Regions from separate parts of the Scandinavium manionii genome, predicted to be linked through region 2. Evidence: predicted binding sites of a transcription regulator. Region 2 holds the regulator's gene; each other region holds the start of a gene.
The links. Region 2 encodes PurR, which represses purine synthesis genes. Its sites were predicted from a motif close to CANGCAAACGTTTGCNTG; they were not measured.
Positions count from the first base shown of each region.

Region 1 (8,206 bases), on a different contig from region 2:
GCTGTGCCCGACGATTTCCACGCGCGTTTCAGCGCCACCGCACGTCGGTATCGTTACATTATCTACAATCATCGTCTTCGCCCGGCGGTCTTAAGCCATGGCGTGACGCATTGTCACCAGGCGCTGGATGCCGAACGCATGCAGCGTGCGGCGCAAAGTCTGCTCGGTGAGAATGACTTTACCTCGTTTCGTGCGGTGCAGTGTCAGTCGCGCACGCCGTGGCGAAACGTGATGCACATTAACGTTGAACGTTACGGTGCCTATGTGGTGGTGGATATCAAAGCGAATGCTTTTGTACATCATATGGTGCGGAATATTGTGGGCAGCCTGATGGAAGTGGGTGCCGGAAACCAGCCGGAGAGCTGGATTGCAGAGCTGCTGGAAGCGAAGGACAGAACGCTTGCGGCAGCGACGGCCAAAGCTGAAGGGCTGTATCTCGTTTCGGTGGATTACCCGGAACGGTTCGACCTTCCTGAGCCGCCTATGGGCCCGCTATTTTTAGCGGACTGAATGCAGTCACTTAAGGTTAAGTCACTATGGATCTGATTCGCTTTCTGATTGATTTTATTTTGCATATTGATGTGCATCTGGCTGAGCTGGTCGCGCAGTACGGCGTCTGGGTCTACGCTATTTTGTTCCTGATTTTGTTCTGTGAAACAGGGCTGGTGGTGACACCGTTCCTGCCAGGCGATTCGCTGCTGTTTGTCGCCGGTGCGCTTTCTGCGCTGCCAACAAACGATCTGAACGTGCATTTGATGGTGGTATTGATGGTGATTGCGGCGATAGTCGGTGATGCCCTGAACTACACCATTGGTCGCGTGTTTGGCGAACGGTTGTTCAGCAATCCGAATTCGAAAATTTTCCGTCGTAGCTATCTCGATAAAACGCACCAGTTCTATGAAAAGCACGGCGGGAAGACCATCATCCTCGCCCGTTTTGTGCCGATCGTCAGAACCTTCGCGCCGTTTGTGGCAGGAATGGGGCACATGTCCTATCGTCATTTTGCTGCGTATAACGTGATTGGCGCGCTGCTGTGGGTGCTGCTGTTTACCTACGCGGGTTATCTGTTCGGTGACCTGCCTATTGTGCAGGAAAACCTGAAACTGCTGATCGTGGCCATCATCGTGCTGTCGGTCCTGCCAGGTGTTATCGAGATAATCCGTCACAAGCGTGCCGCAGCAAAGCAGGCTAAATAATTACAGAGCCCGGAAAGTGGCGCAAAGTGGCACCGGTTAGACCACTTTTTTGTCCCATGTTCTGGGCTCTTATGTTTTAATGTGCAACATTTCATGGTCTGTAAGCCCTAAAAATGGCATTATTCGCCGCTTACAGCAAAAACTGGCATCGACCAGGTTCAGGCAGAAAGGTTATCAATGAGCTGGATTGAACGAATTAAAAGCAACATAACCCCCACGCGCAAGGCGAGTATTCCGGAAGGGGTATGGACCAAATGTGACAGCTGCGGACAGGTACTGTACCGCGCAGAGCTGGAGCGTAACCTGGAGGTTTGTCCGAAGTGCGATCACCACATGCGTATGTCAGCGCGTAACCGCCTGCATAGCCTGATGGATGAAGGTACTCTGGTGGAGCTGGGTAGCGAGCTTGAGCCGAAAGATCTGCTGAAGTTCCGCGACTCTAAGAAATACAAAGATCGTCTGGCCTCTGCTCAGAAAGAAACCGGTGAGAAAGACGCGCTGGTAGTAATGAAGGGGACCTTGTTTGGTGCACCTGTCGTTGCCGCTGCCTTTGAGTTTTCCTTTATGGGTGGCTCGATGGGTTCTGTGGTCGGCGCTCGTTTCGTGCGTGCCGTTGAGTATGCGCTGGAAAACAATTGCCCGATGGTGTGCTTCTCAGCCTCCGGTGGTGCGCGTATGCAGGAAGCGCTGATGTCACTGATGCAGATGGCGAAAACCTCTGCAGCGCTGGCAAAAATGCAGGAACGTGGTCTGCCGTACATTTCTGTGCTGACCGACCCAACCATGGGTGGCGTTTCCGCAAGCTTCGCCATGCTGGGTGACCTCAACATCGCTGAGCCGAAAGCGCTGATCGGCTTTGCCGGCCCACGCGTTATCGAGCAGACCGTACGTGAAAAACTGCCGCCGGGCTTCCAGCGCAGTGAATTCCTTATCGAGAAGGGTGCGATCGACATGATCGTCCGTCGTCCTGAGATGCGCTTCAAGATTGCCAGCGTGCTGGCGAAGCTGATGAATCTCCCGGCACCGAACCCGGATGCACCGCTTGAAGACGTGGTGGTACCGCCGGTACCGGATCAGGAACCAGAGGCCTGATAAATGCAAAGGGCAGGGCCAGACGGCGCTGCCCTTTTTGCTTGTGCTAACCGTTAACTATCGCGGGTATCATGGAAAAAGACATCACTCCACTCGCCACGTCGCCCCTCGCCGCGTGGCTTTCTTATCTGGAACACCTGCACAGCAAAACCATCGACCTGGGACTGGCACGCGTCAGCGAGGTTGCGGGCCGAATGGGCGTGCTGAAACCAGCGCCGTTCGTCTTCACCGTCGCGGGCACTAACGGCAAAGGTACGACCTGCCGCATGCTGGAATCGGTGCTGATGGCCGCAGGCTTTAAGGTCGGTGTGTACAGCTCTCCGCATCTGGTTCGCTACACCGAACGCGTGCGCGTACAGGGTGGCGAGCTGGCTGAATCTGCGCATACCGCGTCGTTTGCTGAAATCGAAAAGGCACGGGGCGAAATCTCCCTGACTTACTTTGAATTTGGCACGCTGTCGGCGCTGTGGCTGTTTAAGCAGGCGCAACTGGACGTGGTCATTCTGGAAGTGGGACTCGGCGGGCGGCTGGATGCGACCAATATCGTTGATGCCGACGTAGCGGTTGTCACCAGCATTGCACTCGACCACACCGACTGGCTGGGGCCGGACCGCGAAAGCATCGGCCGTGAAAAAGCTGGCGTGTTCCGCGGCGGTAAACCGGCGGTTGTCGGCGAACCGGATATGCCGCAGACCATTGCCGATGTCGCCGCTGAAAAAGGCGCTGTGTTGCTGCGACGCGGGGCTGACTGGCGTTATCAGGTCACGGGCGACAGCTGGACGTTCAGCGATGCGCAGGGCGAACTGAGTACGCTGCCGTTACCGCAGGTGCCACAGCCCAATGCCGCGACGGCACTGGCGGCGTTGCGGGCGAGCGGGCTGGCTATCAGTGAGCAGGCATTGCGTGAAGGCATTCAGAACGCGATGCTGCCGGGCCGTTTCCACATCGTGAGCGAATCACCGCGTCTGATCCTCGACGTGGCGCACAACCCTCATGCGGCGGCGTATCTGGCGGAACGTCTGAAAATGCAGCCTGCAGCCGGGCGTACGCTGGCGGTGATTGGTATGCTTCATGATAAAGATATTGCCGGGACGCTGGCCTGTCTGTCGGATGTCGTCGACAGCTGGTATTGCGCCCCGCTGGAAGGCCCTCGTGGGGCAACGGCGGAACAGCTGGTGGAACATTTGCGCGATGGCGCAGTCTATGCCACTGTAGCGCAGGCCTGGCATGCCGCGATGGCGGATGCTGGCCCACAAGATACGGTGCTGGTGTGTGGTTCGTTCCACACGGTGGCTCATGTAATGGAAGAGATGGACGCGGGGAGAACCGGTGGCGAGTAAGTTTCAGAATCGTTTAGTCGGAACCATTGCGCTGGTGGCACTCGGGGTTATTGTGCTTCCAGGCCTGCTGGATGGTCAGAAGAAGCATTATCAGGATGAGTTCGCGGCAATTCCCCTGGTGCCTAAACCGGGCGATAAAGAAGAGCCGGATATGCTGCCAGCGGTTACGCAGGCACTGCCTTCTCAGCCTCCGGAAGGGGCGGCGGAAGAGGTCAGGGCAGGTGATGCAGCAGCACCATCGCTTGATACGTCGCGATATGCGGCGAACAGCGGTGCGAATGAAATAGATGATACTGCGCAGCCGGCACCAAAACCGGTAGCACCGAAGCCTCAGGTTCAGACGCAAACCAGACCACAACGTGATACTACAAACGCACAGTCAGCAGCAGAGACGCAAGCGCCTCCTGCTCAGCCGAAGCCTGTTGCCGAAGACAAACCAGCCCCGACGGGCAAAGCCTACGTCGTACAGCTCGGTGCCTTGAAGAATGCCGACAAGGTCAATGAGATTGTCAGCAAACTGCGCGGCGCCGGATATCGCGTCTTTACCGCGCCGTCTACGCCAGTGCAGGGGAAAATCACCCGCATTCTGGTGGGACCGGACGCGTCGAAAGACAAGATGAAAGGTTCGCTTGGCGAGCTGAAACAGCTGTCAGGTCTGAACGGTGTGGTGATGGGGTATACCCCGAACTGAGAGTAAAATGCCCGGCGCAACGTCGGGCGGATAACCAAATCGATGAAAATCGACTGGGCTGAAAGTGCCCTCAGAGGCCAAAAGCTCATGCGGCGTTGAACGTTTTTTCAGCGCCATTTTTATTTGGGCGGGGAAAGGAATTCCCTACGCAAACGTTTTCTTTTTCTGTTAGAATGCGCCCCGAACTGGACGACAGGGCGTAAAATCGTGGGACAACTATGGTCTGGATTGATTACGCCATTATTGCGGTGATTGGTTTTTCCTGTTTGGTAAGCCTCATCCGCGGCTTTGTTCGTGAAGCATTGTCACTGGTAACGTGGGGTTGTGCTTTCTTTGTTGCCAGTCATTACTACACTTATCTGTCTGTCTGGTTTACGGGCTTTGAAGACGAACTGGTTCGAAACGGGATTGCTATCGCGCTGCTCTTTGTCGCGACGCTTATCGTCGGTGCTATCGTTAACTATGTTATCGGTACGCTGGTAGAGAAGACGGGCCTGTCGGGAACCGACAGGGTGCTTGGGATCTGTTTTGGTGCGCTGCGTGGAGTATTGATCGTCGCCGCCATACTGTTTTTCCTCGATACCTTCACCGGCTTTTCAAAAAGCGACGACTGGCAAAAGTCTCAGCTGATCCCTCAGTTCAGCGTCGTCATCAGAATGTTCTTTGACTATCTGCAAAGCTCGTCAAGTTTCTTGCCCAAAGCATAAGCTTTGGGGAGTTCTGAACGAGGAAAATGACGTATGTGCGGTATTGTCGGTATCGCCGGTGTTATGCCGGTAAACCAGTCGATTTATGACGCGTTAACGGTGCTTCAGCACCGTGGGCAGGATGCCGCGGGCATCATCACCATTGATGCAAACAACTGCTTCCGTTTGCGTAAAGCCAACGGCCTGGTGAGCGATGTGTTTGGCGCCGTGCATATGCAGCGCCTGCAGGGCAATATGGGTATCGGCCACGTCCGTTACCCAACCGCCGGCAGCTCCAGCGCGTCTGAGGCTCAACCTTTCTACGTTAACTCACCTTATGGCATCACCCTTGCGCACAACGGCAACTTGACCAACGCTCACGAGCTGCGCAAAAAGCTGTTCGAAGAAAAGCGCCGCCATATCAACACCACCTCCGATTCTGAAATTCTGCTGAACATCTTCGCCAGTGAGCTGGACAACTTCCGCCACTATCCGCTGGAAGCTGACAACATTTTCGCTGCGATTGCCGCGACAAATCGTCAGATTCGCGGGGCGTATGCCTGTGTGGCGATGATTATCGGGCATGGCATGGTGGCTTTCCGCGACCCTAACGGCATTCGCCCGCTGGTGCTCGGCAAGCGCGATATCGGCGATGGTCGCACCGAATACATGGTGGCATCGGAAAGCGTCGCGCTCGATACGCTGGGCTTTGAATTCCTGCGTGACGTGGCGCCGGGTGAAGCAATTTACATCACCGAAAAAGGCCAGCTGTTCACCCGTCAGTGTGCTGACAACCCGGTGAGCAATCCGTGCCTGTTCGAATATGTTTACTTTGCTCGTCCGGACTCGTTCATCGACAAGATTTCCGTCTACAGTGCGCGCGTGAACATGGGCACTAAGCTCGGTGAGAAAATTGCCCGCGAGTGGGAAGATCTGGATATCGACGTGGTTATCCCGATTCCGGAAACCTCTTGCGATATCGCGCTGGAAATTGCCCGCATTCTGAATAAACCGTACCGCCAGGGTTTTGTGAAAAACCGCTACGTGGGTCGTACGTTCATCATGCCAGGCCAGCAGCTGCGCCGTAAATCGGTGCGCCGTAAACTGAACGCCAACCGCGCAGAGTTCCGTGATAAGAACGTGCTGCTGGTGGATGACTCCATCGTGCGTGGTACCACGTCAGAGCAGATCATCGAAATGGCGCGCGAAGCTGGTGCGAAGAAAGTATACCTGGCCTCTGCCGCACCGGAAATTCGTTTCCCGAATGTCTACGGAATCGATATGCCGAGCGCCACGGAGCTGATTGCTCACGGTCGGGAAGTGGATGAGATCCGCCAGATTATCGGCGCCGACGGTTTGATTTTCCAGGATCTGAACGATCTGATTGAAGCGGTTCGCGCTGAGAACCCGGATATTCAGCAGTTTGAATGCTCGGTATTCAACGGCGTGTACGTCACCAAAGACGTGAACCAGCAATATCTCGATTATCTCGACTCCCTGCGTAATGACGACAGCAAAGCACTTGCGCGTCAGAACGAAGTCGAAAGCCTTGAGATGCATAACGAAGGTTAATCGTCTCCACGCCCTCTCGTGCTGAGAGGGCGTCTTTCCTTGCAACTCCCTCTGAATTCCGGCAAAGTCAGGCCCAGTACGAAGACAGGGCGGAATCATGAAACGACTCATTATTGGAATTTCCGGTGCCAGCGGCGCTATCTATGGCGTTCGGCTGTTGCAGGTGCTGCGCGATGTCGCAGAAGTGGAAACCCATTTGGTGATGAGTCAGGCCGCGCGACAGACGCTGTCCCTCGAAACCGATTTCTCTTTACGTGAAGTTCAGGCGCTCGCCAATGTCGTTCACGATGCGCGTGATATCGCCGCCAGCATCTCTTCAGGTTCGTTTAAAACCGACGGAATGGTTATCCTGCCATGCTCCATCAAAACGCTCTCAGGCATCGTCCACAGCTACACCGATGGTTTACTGACCCGCGCTGCTGATGTGGTGCTAAAAGAGCGCCGTCGCCTGGTGCTTTGCGTACGTGAAACACCGCTGCATCTGGGACATTTACGACTGATGACGCAGGCGGCGGAAATTGGCGCGATCATTATGCCGCCGGTTCCGGCGTTTTATCACCGGCCGCAAACGCTGGATGACGTGATTGATCAAACGGTTAATCGCGTATTGGATCAGTTTGATATCACCTTGCCAAAAGAGCTTTTCACCCGCTGGCAGGGCGCGGAATAGGCGCACTACGATAGTGCATCTTTTTGGTGCATGCGTGGTCGTCCGACGATTTTGCAATCCCGATCAAATCCTCAACATTTAATCCCTCTTTTCGCTGTTTAGCGCTGCGGTTTATCCGTTAGAGCTGTTATCTTTCAATTCCAAGACAACTCTGCAACTATTCATTAACACATTTAACGCTGTTTTTTTGAGCAGATGTTTAGGTGGCATAAAACGTGCAGGGCAGTCTGGCAACACACAACACGATTGATTACATAACACGCAACTGCATCACGACACTTAAGGGTAATGTATGAAGAAGACGGTTCTGGCTCTCTCTTTAATGCTGGGGATCAGCAGTGCTTCCAGCGTATTTGCCGCGCTGCCGCAGACTGTTCGTATCGGTACTGACGCCACTTACGCGCCGTTCTCATCCAAGGATGCGAAAGGGGATTTCGTCGGCTTTGATATCGATTTGGGTAACGAAATGTGCAAGCGCATGCAGGTGAAATGTACCTGGGTTGGCATCGATTTTGACTCCCTGATTCCGTCCCTGAAGGCGAAGAAAATCGACGCCATCATCTCCTCTTTGTCGATCACCGATAAGCGCCAGCAGGAAATCGGTTTCTCTGACAAGTTGTACGCCGCTGACTCTCGCCTGATCGCCGCCAAAGGTTCTCCGATTGTCCCAACGCTTGATTCACTGAAAGGCAAACACGTGGGTGTGCTGCAAGGCTCTACTCAGGAAACCTATGCCAATGAAAACTGGCGTAGCAAAGGCATCGATGTGGTGGCCTATCAGAACCAGGATCTTATCTATTCTGACCTCTCCGCAGGACGCCTCGACGCTGCCTTCCAGGACGAAGTCGCCGCCAGCGAAGGCTTCCTGAAACAGCCAGCCGGTAAAGATTACGCCTTTGCGGGCCCGTCAGTTAAAGATAAGAAATACTTTGGCGATGGCACCGGCGTGGGTCTGCGTA
Region 1 covers NZ_JALIGC010000039.1:260,164-268,369, forward strand. Annotated here, with positions in the region: gene truA (tRNA pseudouridine(38-40) synthase TruA) at 1-510, shown strand, start outside; gene MUU51_RS15690 (DedA family protein) at 537-1,196, shown strand; gene accD (acetyl-CoA carboxylase, carboxyltransferase subunit beta) at 1,374-2,288, shown strand; gene folC (bifunctional tetrahydrofolate synthase/dihydrofolate synthase) at 2,360-3,628, shown strand; gene dedD (cell division protein DedD) at 3,618-4,319, shown strand; gene cvpA (colicin V production protein) at 4,538-5,026, shown strand; gene purF (amidophosphoribosyltransferase) at 5,060-6,577, shown strand; gene MUU51_RS15720 (UbiX family flavin prenyltransferase) at 6,675-7,247, shown strand; gene argT (lysine/arginine/ornithine ABC transporter substrate-binding protein ArgT) at 7,540-8,206, shown strand, end outside.
Region 1: a site for PurR is predicted at 4,465-4,482, ahead of cvpA (colicin V production protein). Genes of this name have one in related genera too.

Region 2 (8,206 bases):
ACCCAGTAAACGGAAGCTGTCGCCACGCCGCAGCCAACGCCGCCGAGTTCTGGCATACCGAAATGGCCGTAAATAAAGATGTAGTTCACCGGAATATTCACCAGCAGGCCGATAAAGCCCATCACCATGCCCGGTTTGGTTTTCGCCAGACCTTCACACTGATTACGGCATACCTGGAAGAACAAATACCCCGGAACGCCCCACAGCAACGCGCGCAAATAGCCGACGGCTTTATCCGCCAGCACCGGGTCAATATTATGCATCGCGTGAATGATATAACCGGCATTCCACAGCACTATCATCACCAGAATGGAGACAAAACCGGCGAGCCAGAATCCCTGGCGAATCTGATGGCCGATGCGGTCGCGACGACCGGAACCGTTCAGTTGGGCAACCACCGGCGTCAGGGCCAGCAGCAGGCCGTGACCAAATAAAATCGCCGGGAGCCAGATAGAGGTGCCAATAGCCACCGCCGCCATATCGGTGGCGCTGTAACCACCGGCCATGACCGTATCAACGAAACCCATTGCGGTCTGGGCCACCTGCGCAATGATGACCGGGATTGCCAGCGCGAGAAGCTGGCGCGCTTCAATAACGTACTTTTGCACGGGAGGTACCTTTTATTGTTTGTTATTGTTGAAGAGACTAAAAAAGCCGCCGGCACTGGCAGCAAAAAGAAAGAGCAGGGGAATTTTCGAATATATTGTAGCGAGTAATGGGTATTAAGCCAGTCAAAAAATGGCAGTGAGCACAGCCTGACTGGCAAGGCCTGATGGCAACTGGTATTGTGCGGGGTATAAAAGGCGGTGATGATTCCGCCCTCGTAAGATACAGGAGTTAATGGCATGTTTACTGGTATCGTTCAGGGCACGGCTAAGATTGTGTCCATTGATGAGAAACCGAACTTTCGTACCCATATCGTTGAAATGCCAGCGCATATGCTCGACGGTATTGAAACGGGCGCCTCTATAGCCCACAACGGCTGCTGCCTGACAGTGACGGAAATTAACGGCAATCAGATCAGTTTTGACCTGATGAAAGAGACGCTACGTATTACTAATCTTGGCGAACTGAAAGCGGGCGACGTGGTTAACGTGGAACGTGCGGCGCGTTTTAGCGATGAGATTGGCGGCCATTTAATGTCGGGCCATATTATGACCACCGCTGACGTATCAAAAATCCTGACCTCTGAAAATAACCGCCAGATATGGTTTAAGGTTCAGGATCCGACGTTGATGAAATACATCCTGTATAAAGGTTTTATCGGCATTGACGGAATTAGCCTGACGGTCGGAGAAGTCACGCCGACGCGATTCTGCGTGCATCTGATCCCAGAAACGCTGGAACGCACGACGCTCGGTAAGAAGAAGCTCGGTGAGAAGGTAAACATTGAGATTGATCCGCAGACTCAGGCGGTGGTGGATACGGTAGAACGTGTTATGGCAGCAAAAGAAGCGGCAACCAAAACAATCAGCGCAGATGAGTAAAAACAAACCCCGGCTTGCCGGGGTTTGTTTTATCGGGCGACGCGTAAACCGCCTTCTGCCCCGCGGGTGAATACTACCTGCCAGAGCTGAATGTCACGGGCGCGGAAAGCACCGGCACAGGCGTTCAGATAATAAGAGAACATCCTTTTGAAACGCTCTGAATAGTTGTCAGCAATTTCCGGCCAGCTATGCAGAAAACGCGTATGCCATGCCATCAGCGTGGTGTCGTAATCGGCACCGAAGTTGTGCCAGTCTTCCATCACAAAGTGCGGTTCACTGGCGTTGGCAATCTGACGTACGGACGGTAGGCAGCCATTCGGGAAGATGTATTTATTTATCCACGGATCGACATTATTATCCGTTTTCTTCGACCCGATGGTGTGCAGCAAAAACAGGCCGTCAGGCGTCAGGTTACGATCTACCACGTTGAAATAGGTGGCGTAGTTTTTCGGCCCAACGTGTTCGAACATCCCGACAGAAACGATACGGTCGAACTGATCCTGCAAATCTCGATAATCCTGCAACAGGATTTGCACGTCCAGCCCTTCACAGCGCGCCTGGGCCATCTTCTGCTGTTCAGCTGAAATGGTCACGCCGACGACGCTCACGCCGTAGTTTTTCGCCATAAAATGCGCCAGCCCACCCCAACCACAGCCGATGTCGAGAACTCGCATGCCGGGCTGTAAATGCAGCTTCTGACAAATGAGGTCCAGTTTCGCCTGTTGTGCCTGTTCCAGCGTTTGGGCATCTTTCCAGTACGCGCAGGAATACTGCATAAACGGGTCAAGCATCCGACTGAATAAATCGTTGCCCAAATCGTAATGTTCTTTGCCCACTATCCAGGCGCGTTTTTTACTTTGAAGATTGAGCAGACGGGCGCCTGCGACACGCAGCGTGTCTTTCAGATGGTGGGGGAGTTGGCTTTCCAGACCGGCACGAAGCACATTATGAAAAAACACATCGAGCCGTTCACATTCCCACCAGCCGTCCATATAGCTTTCGCCTAATCCCAGCGACCCTTCCTGCAGCACGCGTTTAAAGAACAGGGGATTATTGACCCGGATATCTGAGGGAGCAGAACCATTAACCCTGACGCCGGCACGACTCAGTAATTCGTTAACAATGCGGTACCAGTCATCATCAGGCAAATTTACTTCTTCTATACACGATGAACTCATAGCTTCTCCATCACGCGGCTTGTGATCAGAACCTTAAAACAGCGTAGACGTTTTTTTGGTTGTGTGAGAACTCTCACGGTATATCCGTGAGTCTGCTATCCGACGTAGAACAGAGGAAGGGAGATAACCCTTGCCGAAAGGCCTTCCGTGGTTAATCGGGGGAGATCCGTTCCCCCGTTAATCGCTAATATTTATCGTATTTATGTGTTACCGAAATCAGTATAGGCCGCAAAAATGAGTGATTCAATAAAAAATTCTTAGCAAACTAATGACTGAGTTATTACATAGTCGCTAACGATACTATGCGTGTGATTCTTCAGTTGAACCTGCGTTTTCATCACGTTGTGCAACAAACTGCATCCGGTAACCCCAGCCTGCCAGAACCACGGTGGCCAGCATCACGCTGGTGGTGGTCAGGAGCGGAGTGGAAATCAGGGTGGAAACCACCAGGCTTGCCAGGAAACACAAACCCAACTGCAGCGTGTTTTGCATCGCTGCTGCCCGACCCGTGGCGTGTGGGAATGGGCGCAGTGCCTGAGCCACAACGATTGGGTATATCGCGCCGTTGGCCATTGCCATCAGACAGAAAGGGATCAGCAGGGTGGTTAGTGAACTGCCTGCGGTCAGACCGACAGCAAAGGTGCCCGCTACGCTCACGGCAAAGGCCAGCAGCAGCCATGGCAGCATCTGTTGACCTTCCCATTTTTGCAGGGCGGCACGACAGCCGTAGCCCCCGATAAGGAAAGCGATGGTCTGCGGCACATAGCTCAGGCCAATCACCGTCGGGCCGTAACCCATGGCGCTCAGAATAAACGGCGAGCCGGTCAGCCACGCGAAGAAGCTGGCGGAGCAGGCGGCGTAAATCAGTACGTTGCCGCGATAATCTTTCGAGCGCAAAAGCGTCAGGAAGGTCAGGGGCTGCTCTTCCTTATGCACGATGCGCACCGGTTTTTGCAGACGCAGCGCAGGCAGCATCAGCAGCAGCGTAATGCCAAACAGAGTGGCAAAAATTGCCTGCCATTCGAAATGATGCAGGATCCAGCTGCCGAGCAGCGGTGCCAGAGCCGGGGATAGTCCAACCAGCGGCATGATAGTCGCGAAGATACGATTGGTGCGCTGAGCCGGATAATAATCGGTGACCATCGCCTGCCAGGTAACGGTAGCGGCGCAAACGCCGACCGCCTGCACAAAGCGCAGCACCAGCAGCAGGGTAGCATCACGGACCCACAGCATCCCCAGACAGCCAACGGCGAATATCGCCAGGCCGGTCAGCAGAATAGGTTTACGACCGTAACGGTCAGACAGCGGGCCCCACATCAGCTGAGCGAGGGCAAAACCGGCCAGGAACAGGCTAAGGCTGGCGCTGACGGCGGCGGCAGGGGTTTGTAAATCGGTTTGAATGGCGGAAAATGCGGGCAGATACATATCGGTTGCCAGAAAACCGAGTACGCTCAGGCCAGCCAGCCAGCACAAAAATCCTTTCCCAGGTTGTTTATTCATTTTCTTTCTCGTTGCAGGTGTCGATGGCAGCAGAGTGTAGGGAGTGCAACTTCGCTTGTGAAACGCTAATATTTGTCTGGTGAGTTCAAATTTTTTGCAGGCAACCTATGTGGTCAGAATATTCTCTTGAAGTCGTGGACGCTGTAGCGCGTAACGGGAGCTTCAGCGCAGCCGCGCAGGAGTTGCACCGTGTGCCTTCTGCGATCAGCTATACCGTACGTCAGCTAGAGGAATGGTTGGCGGTTCCGCTGTTTGAACGACGCCATCGAGACGTGGAATTAACCCCCGCAGGTGCCTGGTTTTTGAAAGAGGGGCGCTCTGTTATCAAAAAAATGCAGATCACCCGTCAGCAGTGTCAGCAAATCGCCAACGGCTGGCGCGGCAATTTGGCCATCGCGGTGGACAATATTGTGCGTCCGGAACGCACCCGGCAGATGATTGTCGATTTCTATCGCCACTTTAAGGATGTCGAACTGTGCGTATTCCAGGAAGTGTTCAACGGCGTGTGGGATGCGTTATCCGACGGGCGCGTGGAGCTGGCTATTGGGGCCACCCAGGCGATCCCGGTCGGTGGACGTTACGCGTTTCGCGATATGGGGATGCTGAGCTGGAACTGCGTGGTGTCGAGTCAACATCCGCTGGCGCAGATGCCCGGCCCGCTCAGCGATGATGTGTTGCGCAACTGGTCGGCGCTGGTGCAGGAAGATACCTCGCGATCGTTGCCGAAACGCATCACCTGGCTGCTGGATAATCAAAAACGGATTGTGGTGCCGGACTGGGAATCTTCCGCGACCTGTCTTTCAGCCGGGCTGTGTGCTGGAATGGTGCCCACGCATTTTGCCCGTCCGTATATCGACAGCGGTGAATGGGTGGTGCTGGAGCTGGAAAATCCGTTCCCGGATGCGGCATGCTGCCTGACCTGGCAACAAAATGACATGTCACCGGCGCTGAGCTGGCTGCTGGAGTATTTGGGGGACAGTGAAACGTTGAATAAAGAGTGGTTACAGGAGCCGGAATAACCGGCTCCTGAGAGATCATTAACGGCGGTAGTCGCGGAACGGACCGTCGGCAACCGAGCGGCGCTCGATCAGGCGCGGGTGCACTTCAATAGACTGCGACTCTTCACGCTTATTGACAATACGATCCAGCAGCATATCGAAGGCCGCTTCACCCAGCGAATCCTTCGGCTGATGGATAGTGGTCAGGGCAGGGGTAAAGAAGCGCGCATTGCGCACGTTATCGTAGCCAATGACTGAAATATCCTGTGGAACGCGCAGGCCCATTTCGTCTGCGGCGCACAAGGCACCCATCGCCATAATGTCACCGCCGCAGAACACGGCGGTCGGGCGTGGCTGTTGCGCAAGAATTTTCTGCATGGCGCGATAGCCAGATTCAGGCTCGAAATCACCCTGCACAATCCAGTTTTCAGGCACGTTGATTTGCGCTTCTTCCATGGCTTTCATGAAACCTGCCAGACGTCCGGCGCCAGTGTTACGCTCCATCGGGCCAGGAATGACGCCGATTTCGCGATGACCGCGTTCGACCAGATAGCGTCCGGCAATATAGCCACCCTGGAAAGCGTTATCATTTACCGAGTCGGTAAAATCAGCTTTAGATTCGCCCCAATCCATCACCACCATCGGGATGTGACGGTACTCTTCCAGCATCTCGAGCACCGACTGCGGGTATTCAGAACACATCACCAGCAGGCCATCGACGCGCTTTTGCGCCATCATTGAAAGATAGGCGCGCTGTTTTTCCAGGTTGTTCCAGGCGTTACCCAGGATCAGGGTATAGCCTTTCTCGAAGCAGTTTTTCTCAACGGCTTCAATGATTTCAGCAAAATAGGCGGCTTCGCTGCTGGTTGCCAGCAGGCCGATTGTTTTGGTGTGATTCACCTTCAGGCTACGCGCTACGGCGCTAGGAGAGTAGTGCAGCTCTTTAATGGCCGCCCACACCGCGTTGCGGGTCTCTTCCGCCACGAAACGCGTTTTGTTAATTACATGTGACACTGTTGTAGTGGAAACGTTTGCGCGCTTCGCTACATCTTTAATAGTTGCCATTCGTTCTCACTCCAGACCCTTTCCTTACGCCTGTTTACCAACACGAAAACGTTTGCCTTTACACACCCTTAACACAATTCAATTGAATTGCAGTACGCCGGGATACAGACAGGACGACAGGAGGGGGTCAATGGCTGGTACGCTTTTAAATTAGCGTGGAATTTTGTCTGATTCTGAGGCAAAGGGAAAGAGAAAAATCGCTATGAGCTTAAAACCAGGAAGATTTTTGCGTACAGTTGTGCAAAAATGAGCAAGCTCACTTTTGTTGTGGGGATTAAAAGGAGAAAAATTGATGAGTACCGACCTTAAGCTCTCTCTGATGACGACCGTGATTGCGCTGGCCGTGATTGTTGCCGCCGGTCTGACCGCCGTCCTGCATTGATTTATACGGAGGGAGAGTTCTCTTCCTCCGCCTCATCTTCCTGCCGATTGTTACCAGATTTGCAAAAAACTTTTGCCATTTTGTTTACTTCTGTTTTTTTGTGATTGATGTCATGCTTTTGACTTCTGCTGTTGCACCATCCCAGACGGATGGCTTACCGGAGTCGTTACATGAAAATCAATTTTCCCCTGCTGGCGTTGGCAATCGGGGCGTTTGCCATCGGGACCACGGAATTCTCGCCAATGGGCTTGCTGCCCGTTATCGCTAAAGGCGTCGATGTCTCTATCCCTGCCGCCGGGATGCTGATCAGCGCCTATGCCATTGGTGTGATGGTTGGTGCGCCGTTGATGACGTTGCTGCTTTCACATCGCGCGCGCCGTAATGCGCTCATTTTCCTGATGGCCATTTTCACGCTCGGCAACGTACTGTCGGCTATCGCGCCGGATTACACCACGCTGCTGCTGTCGCGCATTATCACCAGTCTTAATCACGGGGCCTTCTTCGGCCTCGGCTCGGTGGTGGCTGCCAGCGTAGTGCCTAAGCACAAGCAGGCCAGCGCGGTGGCGACCATGTTTATGGGGCTGACGATCGCTAATATCGGCGGCGTTCCGGCGGCGACCTGGCTCGGTGAAACCATCGGCTGGCGGATGTCGTTCCTCGCGACGGCCGGACTTGGCCTGGTAGCGATGGTTAGCCTGTGGTTCTCCTTGCCGAAGGGCAGCAGCGGTGAACGCCCTGACGTGAAAAAGGAACTGTCGGTTCTGGTGCGTCCGCAGGTGCTGACGGCGTTGTTGACGACCGTGCTCGGAGCCGGGGCGATGTTCACGCTCTACACCTATATTTCGCCGGTGCTGCACACCATTACCCATGCGACACCGCTGTTCGTCACCGCCATGCTGGTGCTGATTGGTATCGGTTTCTCTCTGGGTAACTATCTGGGCGGCAAGTTTGCTGACCGCTCCGTGACCGCCACGCTGAAAGGCTTCCTGACACTGCTGATCGTTATCATGGCGTCTATCCCGTGGCTTGCGCAAAACGAAATCGGCGCGGCGGTGAGCATGGTTATCTGGGGTGCGGCGACCTTCGCGGTGGTCCCTCCGCTGCAAATGCGCGTGATGCGTGTGGCACATGAAGCGCCGGGCCTGTCATCATCGGTCAATATCGGGGCGTTTAATCTGGGCAATGCGCTGGGCGCGGCCGCGGGCGGGGCGGTTATCTCAGGAGGCCTGGGGTACAGCTTTGTGCCAGTGATGGGGGCGATAATTGCCGGTGTTGCGTTGCTGGTGGTGCTGATGACTGGGCGTCGTCAGTCAGAAGAAGTCTTTACCAGTCATTGATAACATGCCCGGCGGGAAACCACCGGGCCAGAAATTATGCCGACAGGTTCTTCGCGACAAATTCCCAATTTACCAGCGCCCAGAAATGCTCGAGATAGTTCGGGCGGGCGTTACGGTAGTCAATGTAGTAGGCATGTTCCCATACATCTACGGTCAGCAGCGGTTTGGCGTCAGTCGTTAACGGGGTACCCGCGTTAGACGTAGAAACGATAGCCAGTTTGCCGTCTGCATTTTTCACAAGCCAGGTCCAGCCAGCGCC
Region 2 covers NZ_JALIGC010000032.1:81,348-89,553, reverse strand. Annotated here, with positions in the region: gene mdtK (MdtK family multidrug efflux MATE transporter) at 1-608, opposite strand, end outside; gene MUU51_RS03525 (riboflavin synthase subunit alpha) at 846-1,487, shown strand; gene cfa (cyclopropane fatty acyl phospholipid synthase) at 1,517-2,665, opposite strand; gene punC (purine nucleoside transporter PunC) at 2,966-4,165, opposite strand; gene punR (DNA-binding transcriptional activator PunR) at 4,273-5,184, shown strand; gene purR (HTH-type transcriptional repressor PurR) at 5,203-6,228, opposite strand; gene cydH (cytochrome bd-I oxidase subunit CydH) at 6,521-6,610, shown strand; gene MUU51_RS03495 (MFS transporter) at 6,781-7,947, shown strand; gene sodB (superoxide dismutase [Fe]) at 7,982-8,206, opposite strand, start outside.

Region 3 (8,206 bases), on a different contig from region 2:
GTGCGAGCCTGGTCTGTCGATACTCTTTATTCGTTAGAAGACGTTATGCCATTTATTATCGTTTTGTTCACGCGGCATTTTGCCGTGGGCCGCTATTTGCGCTCATATCCTACAATGTTGTCGGCAGACAGGCGAATATCTGTAAGGCAGAGTAGTCTTGATTTTGGTCTATGTTGCGCCGGGGCATAAAACGCAGCGGGATATCAGGCCGCTGTGGCCTAATATCCCGAAATAACGATTACTGCTGTACGGCGCTGGAGAGGCTAATCTGAATATCTTTATCGAGATTATGTACCCAGCGGTTGTAGTTCTTATGAATTTGACCGCCTTCCGCCATCAGATTAGTACTACCGTCATATTTGATGATGTAGCTGTTGGCAGAATACTGAATCAAAACATTGGCGGTATGGTCACGTGCCTGCTGGCGACCTTTAATCACGCCGGGGCCGGCATCAGTCATAATCCACTGGCGGTTGAGTCCCGCTTTTAAGATGGCGTTCCGTACCTGGGCTTCGGTGTGACCGGTGGCTACCGGGCTTTGAACTGTTTCAATCGGAGCGGTGCGAGAAACGCAGCCCGCCAGAGCACCGACAACGGCGACGGCAGCAAACCATTTCACTAACTTTTTCATCAATAACTCCATTCAATCTGTGAAGCGATGCGAGATTAAAGCAAGCATTACCCAAACCCTTTATCAACGAACGCACGTTATTTCCATTACGCGATAACAGGTGTTTTTTTGGTTATTTTGACGTTAAAAATGATAAGGGAGTATGTGAGTGGCTGCAACCGGAATATCTGTTAATAGGATGATAAGTATCTGCGTAATTTTAATATTTCGACAATTGGATTTTAATTAGTGGCCAATTTTAGTTAGGGGGATTATTAATTTCTGCGCGAAGAAAGCGTCAGAACAAAATGCCCGGCGGCGCAATGCATGCCGGGCCCGCGGGATCGGTAGGCGTGTTCAAGCGCAGCGCCACCGGGCAATGCCATTAACCCGGCAATCGGCTCTTTGGACGCCCCGGCCCCAACAAAATCGCCAGCTTACTGCCGCCTTTGGTGGTTTCCATCCAGATTTTACACACGCTGGTGAGCGGTACTGAGAGCAGCATCCCGACCGGGCCGAGCAGCCAGCCCCAGACCAATAATGATAAGAACACCACTAACGTCGACATGCCCAGACGATGGCCCATCATTCGCGGTTCAACCATATTTCCCAGCACCATATGTACTGCCAGGAACAGCCCGCCGACCAGCAGCCCCTCATACCAGCCGTTAAACAGGAACGCCTGAATCATTGGCGGAATGGCGGAAATCACCGACCCGATGTTGGGCACGTAGTTCAACAGGAACGCCAGTACGCCCCACATCAGCGCAAACTGCACGTCGAGCAACAGCAAACCGAGCCAGACAATCACCCCGGTCCACAGGCTGATCAGCGTTTTCAGCGCCAGATAGTGCGACACCCCTTTCAGGGCGCGGTGCAACCCGGCGATATGGATTTGCGGATTCACCAGGGCGAAACGCAGTTTGTACGGGACGTGGCGCACTTCGAACAGCATAAACACCACCGTCATCATCAGCAGCACGATGCTTGCCATGGCCCCGGAAAATTGGGTCATCATGGTGGTGGCGAAGGCGACCATTTTATCGGAATCAACGCGTTGCAGCATACGCTCCGGCGACATGTGCATGTGTAAAAACGGCATCGAGTCCTGTAAGGCAAGCAGCTTGTGGGTCAGTTCTTTGTTGTACTTCGGCAGCATGGCGACAAATTCGCTGGTGGATGCCGCCAGAACGGCAACCAGCGCGGTGAGTACGCATAGCATCGCAAAGACCACAATCGCGATCGACAGCGGTCGTGAGACGCCGCGACGGATAAACCAGGTCACCAGTGGATTGAGAACGATGGCGAAAAACAGGGCCAGTAAAAGTTGGACAATAATGTCGGCGGCGGCATGGATCCCTGCCAGGATGACAACCAACGACGCCAGTTTGAGAAGTATGTGTAAACCCGCTTTATCAGCGGCCAGTGTGGTCATGGCAATTTCCTTATGAGCTATGCCATTAAGTGTAGTGCGTCCCGCTGGGCTGACTATCGGAAAGAAGGACGATAGCCCGCCCAAAACAAAAAAAGCCCCCGGTCGCGAAACCAGGGGCCGTGTCGTCAGCAGACTAACTTAGTTGATAACGATGGTATTGATGATGTTCTCTGCGGTGCTCTGCGCTTTCTGCTGATCGTCAGCAGGCAGCGTGATTTGCAGGGTCAGCAGTTTGCCGTCCACTTTGCCCAGTACCACGGAAGAGTACGCGGTCTGGCCTTTGGCAGAGATAATGCTGTCGAGCTGCTGAAGGGTCTGGCCTTTCAGCTCGATGGATTTGTTGGTCACAACCTGCAGTTGCGGGTCGCGGCTGCGCTGCTGCGCTTCCAGACGGGCAGCCAGTACGCTAAGGTCTTCGTTGGCGTTGTCGCCGACAATCACGATAACCGCTTTCTGGCCCGTTGCATCGGAGTACACGTGCATGTTGTTGGCCTGAGTGCCCAGCTTGCCGCTCTGATCGGTCATATCGGCCGGCAGGGAGAAGCTGAGTTTGCCTTCCAGCAGTTTTACAGGCTGTGCAGCGGCGTTGCTTTCGGCGGCTGCTCCCTGAACTGGGGCTTTACTGTCGCTGTTGTCACAGGCGGAAAGGCCCATTACCAGCAGGCCAATACCGACGTATTTAACCAAATTGCGCATTGACATCTTCCTTTTGATAAACGGCCATTAATGGCACATCAGCTTATCTTATCACAACCCATTGCATGAACCTTTAACCCGCTTGAAAAGCTGGGTTTTCAGATTTATCTGCCAGTTTTTTCAACAACATATTCAACACTACGCCGTACATCGGCAGGAAGAATACCAGGCTGATAAGCACCTTGAAGGTGTAATCAACCAGCGCGATTTCGACCCAATGGGAAGCCATGAACGGGTCAGGACTGCGCCAGAAGGCGATGAAGAAGAACGCGAGGGTATCGCTGACGTTACCGAACAGCGTGGAGGCGGTCGGCGCCATCCACCAACGGTGATTCTGTCGCAGGCGGTTGAAGACGTGAACGTCGAGGATCTGACCCAGCGCGTAAGCCATAAAGCTCGCGGCGGCGATGCGGGCAACAAACAGGTTAAAGCTGGTGAGCGCGGAAAAACCCTGCCATTCGCCCATATAAAAGAGCGACGAAATAACGTAAGAGATCAGCAGCGCAGGCACCATTACCGCAAAAATAATCTTGCGGGCCAGCGGCGCGCCAAAGATACGCACGGTCAGATCGGTTGCGAGGAAAATAAACGGAAAGCTAAACGCGCCCCAGGTGGTATGAAAACCAAAAATGGAGACCGGCAGCTGCACCAGATAGTTACTGGAGGTGATCACCAGCAGATGAAAAAGCGAAAGCCAGAACAACGCTTTTACGCGCTGTGCTTGAGAGAACTGCATCATGTTGTAGCCTTTTTAGTGGTTGGGGTGAGGGAACCCAATGTGTGTCTTGAAACGCTAAAAACCGCCGCATGATACTGCGTTATGTGCGCTTTGCAACGGCTAATTTTCGCGCAATCGTTAACCTGCCTTGCGTCACAAATAACTGGCGGTAAACTAGGGCGGTTTTTTGACTGACTGAGTGAACCATGAGCGATATCTTTTCTGCTGCTGACCACACCCTTGATGCTCAGGGCCTGCGCTGCCCTGAGCCGGTAATGATGGTACGCAAAACTGTGCGCACCATGCCCGTCGGCGAAACGCTGCTGATTGTGGCGGATGACCCGGCGACGACCCGTGATATCCCTGGCTTCTGCCGCTTTATGGATCATGAGCTGATTGCTCAGAGCACCGATTCTCTTCCTTATCGCTATCTCATCCGTAAAAACCATTAATTCTCTAAGGGCAGAAACTGTGATCTGCCCTGGAATATCGTTACCAAATCGTTAAACCATCGTTTCACAATTGTAGCTTTTGTGAGGCGTCTCACCGTCGTTTTCCCCGTACCAGGCTAATTTTTAAACGCAAAACTAAAACAACGTTTTATTAAATACCCTGGAGCCGACCGATGAAAATGACTGTCAGGCCATTTGTGGCCGCCTTATGCTTTTCCACCGCAGCACTCTGTTTTACGCCCTCGGTTTTAGCGCAAACCATCCGCGCCGCTGATGTCCATCCTGAAGGCTACCCGAACGTGGTGGCGGTCCAGCACATGGGCGAAAAACTCAAACAGCAAACTAACGGCGACCTGGAAATTAAAGTCTTCCCGGGCGGCGTGCTGGGCGATGAAAAGCAAATGATTGAGCAGGCGCAAATGGGGGCCATCGACATCATTCGCGTATCAATGGCGCCCGTGGCGGCGATTCTGCCGGACATCGAAGTGTTCACTCTGCCGTACGTTTTCCGCGATGAAGATCATATGCACAAGGTCATCGACGGTGAGATCGGCAAACAAATTGGCGACAAGCTCACCAACAACCCGAAATCCAAACTGGTATTCCTCGGCTGGATGGATTCCGGCACCCGCAACCTGATTACCAAACAGCCGGTCACCAAACCGGAAGATTTGAAAGGGATGAAAATCCGCGTTCAGGGCAGCCCGGTGGCGATTGATACCCTGAAAGACATGGGCGCTAACGCCGTCGCCATGGGCGTGAGTGAAGTTTACAGCGGCATGCAGACCGGCGTTATCGACGGTGCCGAAAACAACCCGCCAACCTTTATCGCCCACAACTACATGCCGGTAGCGAAACATTACACCCTCAGCGGCCACTTCATCACCCCGGAAATGCTGCTCTATTCCAAAGTGAAATGGGACAAACTCAACGCCGATCAGCAGCAAAAAATCCTGACGCTGGCCCGCGAAGCCCAGATGGAACAGCGCGAGCTGTGGAACGCCTACAACAAACAGGCGCTGGAAAAAATGAAAGCGGGTGGCGTGCAGTTCCACGACATCGACAAAGCGTACTTCGTCCAGGCGACGGAGCCGGTGCGTAAAGCCTATGGCGAAAAGCATCAGGCTCTGATGAAAGCCATCGCTGACGTCCAGTGATTTTCACGTCGGACGGAGGACCTATGTCTGAATCCTTTTCAAAAGTGATGGATAAGCTGTACATGCTGGCGATGTGGGTCGCCGGCGTGTCGCTGTTGGTGATGACCATCGTGATCCCCATCGGCATTTTTTCCCGTTACGTGCTCAATCAGGGGGAATCGTGGCCGGAGCCGGTAGCGATTCTGTGCATGGTGACATTCACTTTTATCGGCGCGGCGGTAGGCTACCGCGCCGGTTCGCACATCGCCGTCAACATGCTGACCGACCGTCTACCCGCCACGCTGCAACGCGCTGCGGCGCGGCTGGTTGATCTCATGATGCTGCTGATTACCGGGATGATGTTCTGGTACAGCTACGGGCTGTGCCTCGATTTGTGGGATCAGCCGGTGGCGGAGTTTCCACTGCTGACCTCGGGTGAAACCTATCTGCCGCTGCCGATTGGCTCGGCGGTGTTGATTCTGTTTGTCATTGAGCGTCTGCTGTTCGGTTCTCAGGAGAACCGCCCGATAGTGCTCATCGGTAACCACGGGTAAGGGGTGTCAGATGGATGCGTTTGTTCTGCTTTTCACCCTCGCCATTTTGTTGGCTATTGGGATGCCGGTGGCCTTTGCCGTGGGGCTCAGCGCCGTGGCTGGGGCAATCTGGATTGAGTTACCGCTGGAAGCGCTGATGATTCAGATTACCAGCGGGGTGAATAAATTTACCCTGCTGGCGATTCCGTTCTTCATTCTCGCTGGGGCGATCATGGCGGAAGGCGGGATTGCTCGCCGACTGGTCAATTTCGCCTATCTGTTCGTGGGCTTTATTCGCGGTGGACTGTCACTGGTGAACATTGTGGCGTCCACCTTTTTCGGTGCTATTTCCGGTTCATCGGTGGCGGATACTGCCTCTATCGGCAGCGTGATGATCCCGGAAATGGAGAAAAAAGGGTATCCGCGCGAATATGCGGCGGCGGTCACCGCCAGCGGTTCGGTGCAGGCGATCCTGATCCCGCCGAGCCACAACTCGGTGATTTACTCCCTGGCGGCAGGCGGCACGGTGTCTATTGCCTCGCTGTTTATCGCCGGGGTGTTGCCGGGCTTGCTGCTGGGTGTCAGCCTGATGGTGATGTGCCTCGCCTTCGCGAAAAAGCGCGGCTATCCAAAAGGCGAAGTCATTCCCTTTCGCCAGGCGGTTAAGATTTTCTTTGATGCGCTGTGGGGGCTGATGACGGTGGTCATCATTCTCGGTGGGATCCTTTCCGGCATTTTCACCGCGACAGAATCCGCGGCGGTGGCCTGCCTGTGGGCGTTCTTTGTCACCATGTTTATCTACCGTGACTACAAATGGAGCGAGCTGCCGAAGCTGATGTACCGCACGGTCAAAACGGTCAGTATCGTGATGATCCTGATTGGCTTTGCCGCGGCGTTTGGCGCGGTGATGACCTACATGCAACTGCCAACGCGTATCACCGAGTTCTTCACCACGCTTTCCAGCAACAAGTACGTGATTCTGATGTATCTCAACGTCATGCTGCTGTTGATTGGTACGCTGATGGATATGGCGCCGATCATTTTGATCCTGACGCCGGTGCTGTTACCGGTGACCAATGCGCTGGGAATCGATCCGGTACATTTCGGGATGATCATGATGGTAAATCTGGGGATTGGCCTGATTACGCCGCCGGTGGGGTCGGTGCTGTTTGTGGCCAGTGCGGTGAGTAAGCAGAAGATAGAAACCGTGGTCCGCGCGATGCTGCCGTTCTACGCAATGCTGTTGGTGGTGCTGGCGATGGTGACGTACATTCCGGCGATTTCACTGTGGCTGCCGCACGCCCTGGGGATGTAGTCGTTTCTCCAGAGGTTGTAGGTCCGTGCAAGCCACGCGCCGCTGGGGATTGTTTTTTAAATGCCCGGTGGCGCTGTCGCTGACCGGGCCGACACGTTCCGATCCTATTTCCGATTCAACAACCGTAACGCATTCGCCGTCACCAGCACCGTGGCACCGGTATCGGCCAGAACCGCGAGCCACAGGCCGGTGATACCGAGTAGCGTAGTGACCAGGAAGACGGCTTTCAGTCCCAGCGCAATCGTAATATTTTGGCGGATGTTGGCGCGGGTCGCGCGGGCAATGCTGATCATCTGCGCCAGACCCGTCAGGCGGTTGCCGGTCAGCGCCGCGTCGGCGGTTTCCAGCGCCACGTCCGTCCCGCTACCCATCGCAATGCCAATTGTAGACGCTTTCATCGCCGGCGCATCGTTGATGCCGTCGCCCACCATCGCCAGCGGAGCCTGCTGATTCAATGTGGTCACGGCGGTCACTTTATCCGCAGGCAGCAGCCCGGCGCGGAAATCCAGCCTCAGCTCATGGGCAATCGCAGCGGCTGCCCGAGGGTTATCGCCGGTCAGGATAACGCCCTGAACGCCCAGCGCATTCAGTGCGCTGACTGCTTCGCGAGCGTCGTCCCGCAGCGTGTCGCGCAATGCCAGAATGCCTTGCAGACGCTGATTTTTAACCACCACCACCACTGTTTGTCCGGCCTCTTCCAGCGCCCTGATTTGTGCCGCCTGACCTTCGGCCGGGAATTTATCCCCGGCGCAAATCAGCACCTTCTCGCCATTCACGTCGGCTTCGATACCGGACCCGGCCAGCGCTCGTTGGTTCTGAGCCTCTGGCAGCGTGAGGTGGCGTGCGTTCGCTTCGTTGATAATCGCCGTCGCCAGCGGGTGGCTGGAGCCTTGTTCTACGGCCGCAGCCAGCGCCAGAAGCTCGCCTTCATTGGTGCCGTTCAGCGCCACAATGCTTGTCACGCGCGGTTTGCCGACGGTCAGCGTCCCGGTTTTGTCGAAGGCGATGTGATGAATGCGACCGAGCTGTTCCAGCGCCGCGCCGCCCTTAATCAATGCGCCCCGGCGCGCCGCGGCAGCCAGGCCCGAGGTAATCGCCGCCGGGGTGGAAATCACCAGCGCGCACGGACAGCCAATCAGCAACAGCGTCAGGCCTTTGTAAATCCACGGCTGCCACTCAGCGCCCGCCAGCAGTGGCGGTAATACCGCAACCAGCAGCGCGACCAGCATAATCGCCGGGGTGTAAATGCGGCTGAAGCGATCGATAAAGCGCTCAATCGGTGCCCGGCGCTCTTCGGCCTCTTCAATCAGG
Region 3 covers NZ_JALIGC010000037.1:287,740-295,945, forward strand. Annotated here, with positions in the region: gene MUU51_RS11120 (hypothetical protein) at 239-631, opposite strand; gene MUU51_RS11125 (AI-2E family transporter) at 996-2,045, opposite strand; gene MUU51_RS11130 (DcrB family lipoprotein) at 2,184-2,741, opposite strand; gene MUU51_RS11135 (7-cyano-7-deazaguanine/7-aminomethyl-7-deazaguanine transporter) at 2,815-3,480, opposite strand; gene tusA (sulfurtransferase TusA) at 3,666-3,911, shown strand; gene MUU51_RS11145 (TRAP transporter substrate-binding protein) at 4,085-5,068, shown strand; gene MUU51_RS11150 (TRAP transporter small permease) at 5,092-5,601, shown strand; gene MUU51_RS11155 (TRAP transporter large permease) at 5,612-6,895, shown strand; gene zntA (Zn(II)/Cd(II)/Pb(II) translocating P-type ATPase ZntA) at 7,000-8,206, opposite strand, start outside.
Region 3: a site for PurR is predicted at 3,588-3,605, ahead of tusA (sulfurtransferase TusA). Genes of this name have one in related genera too.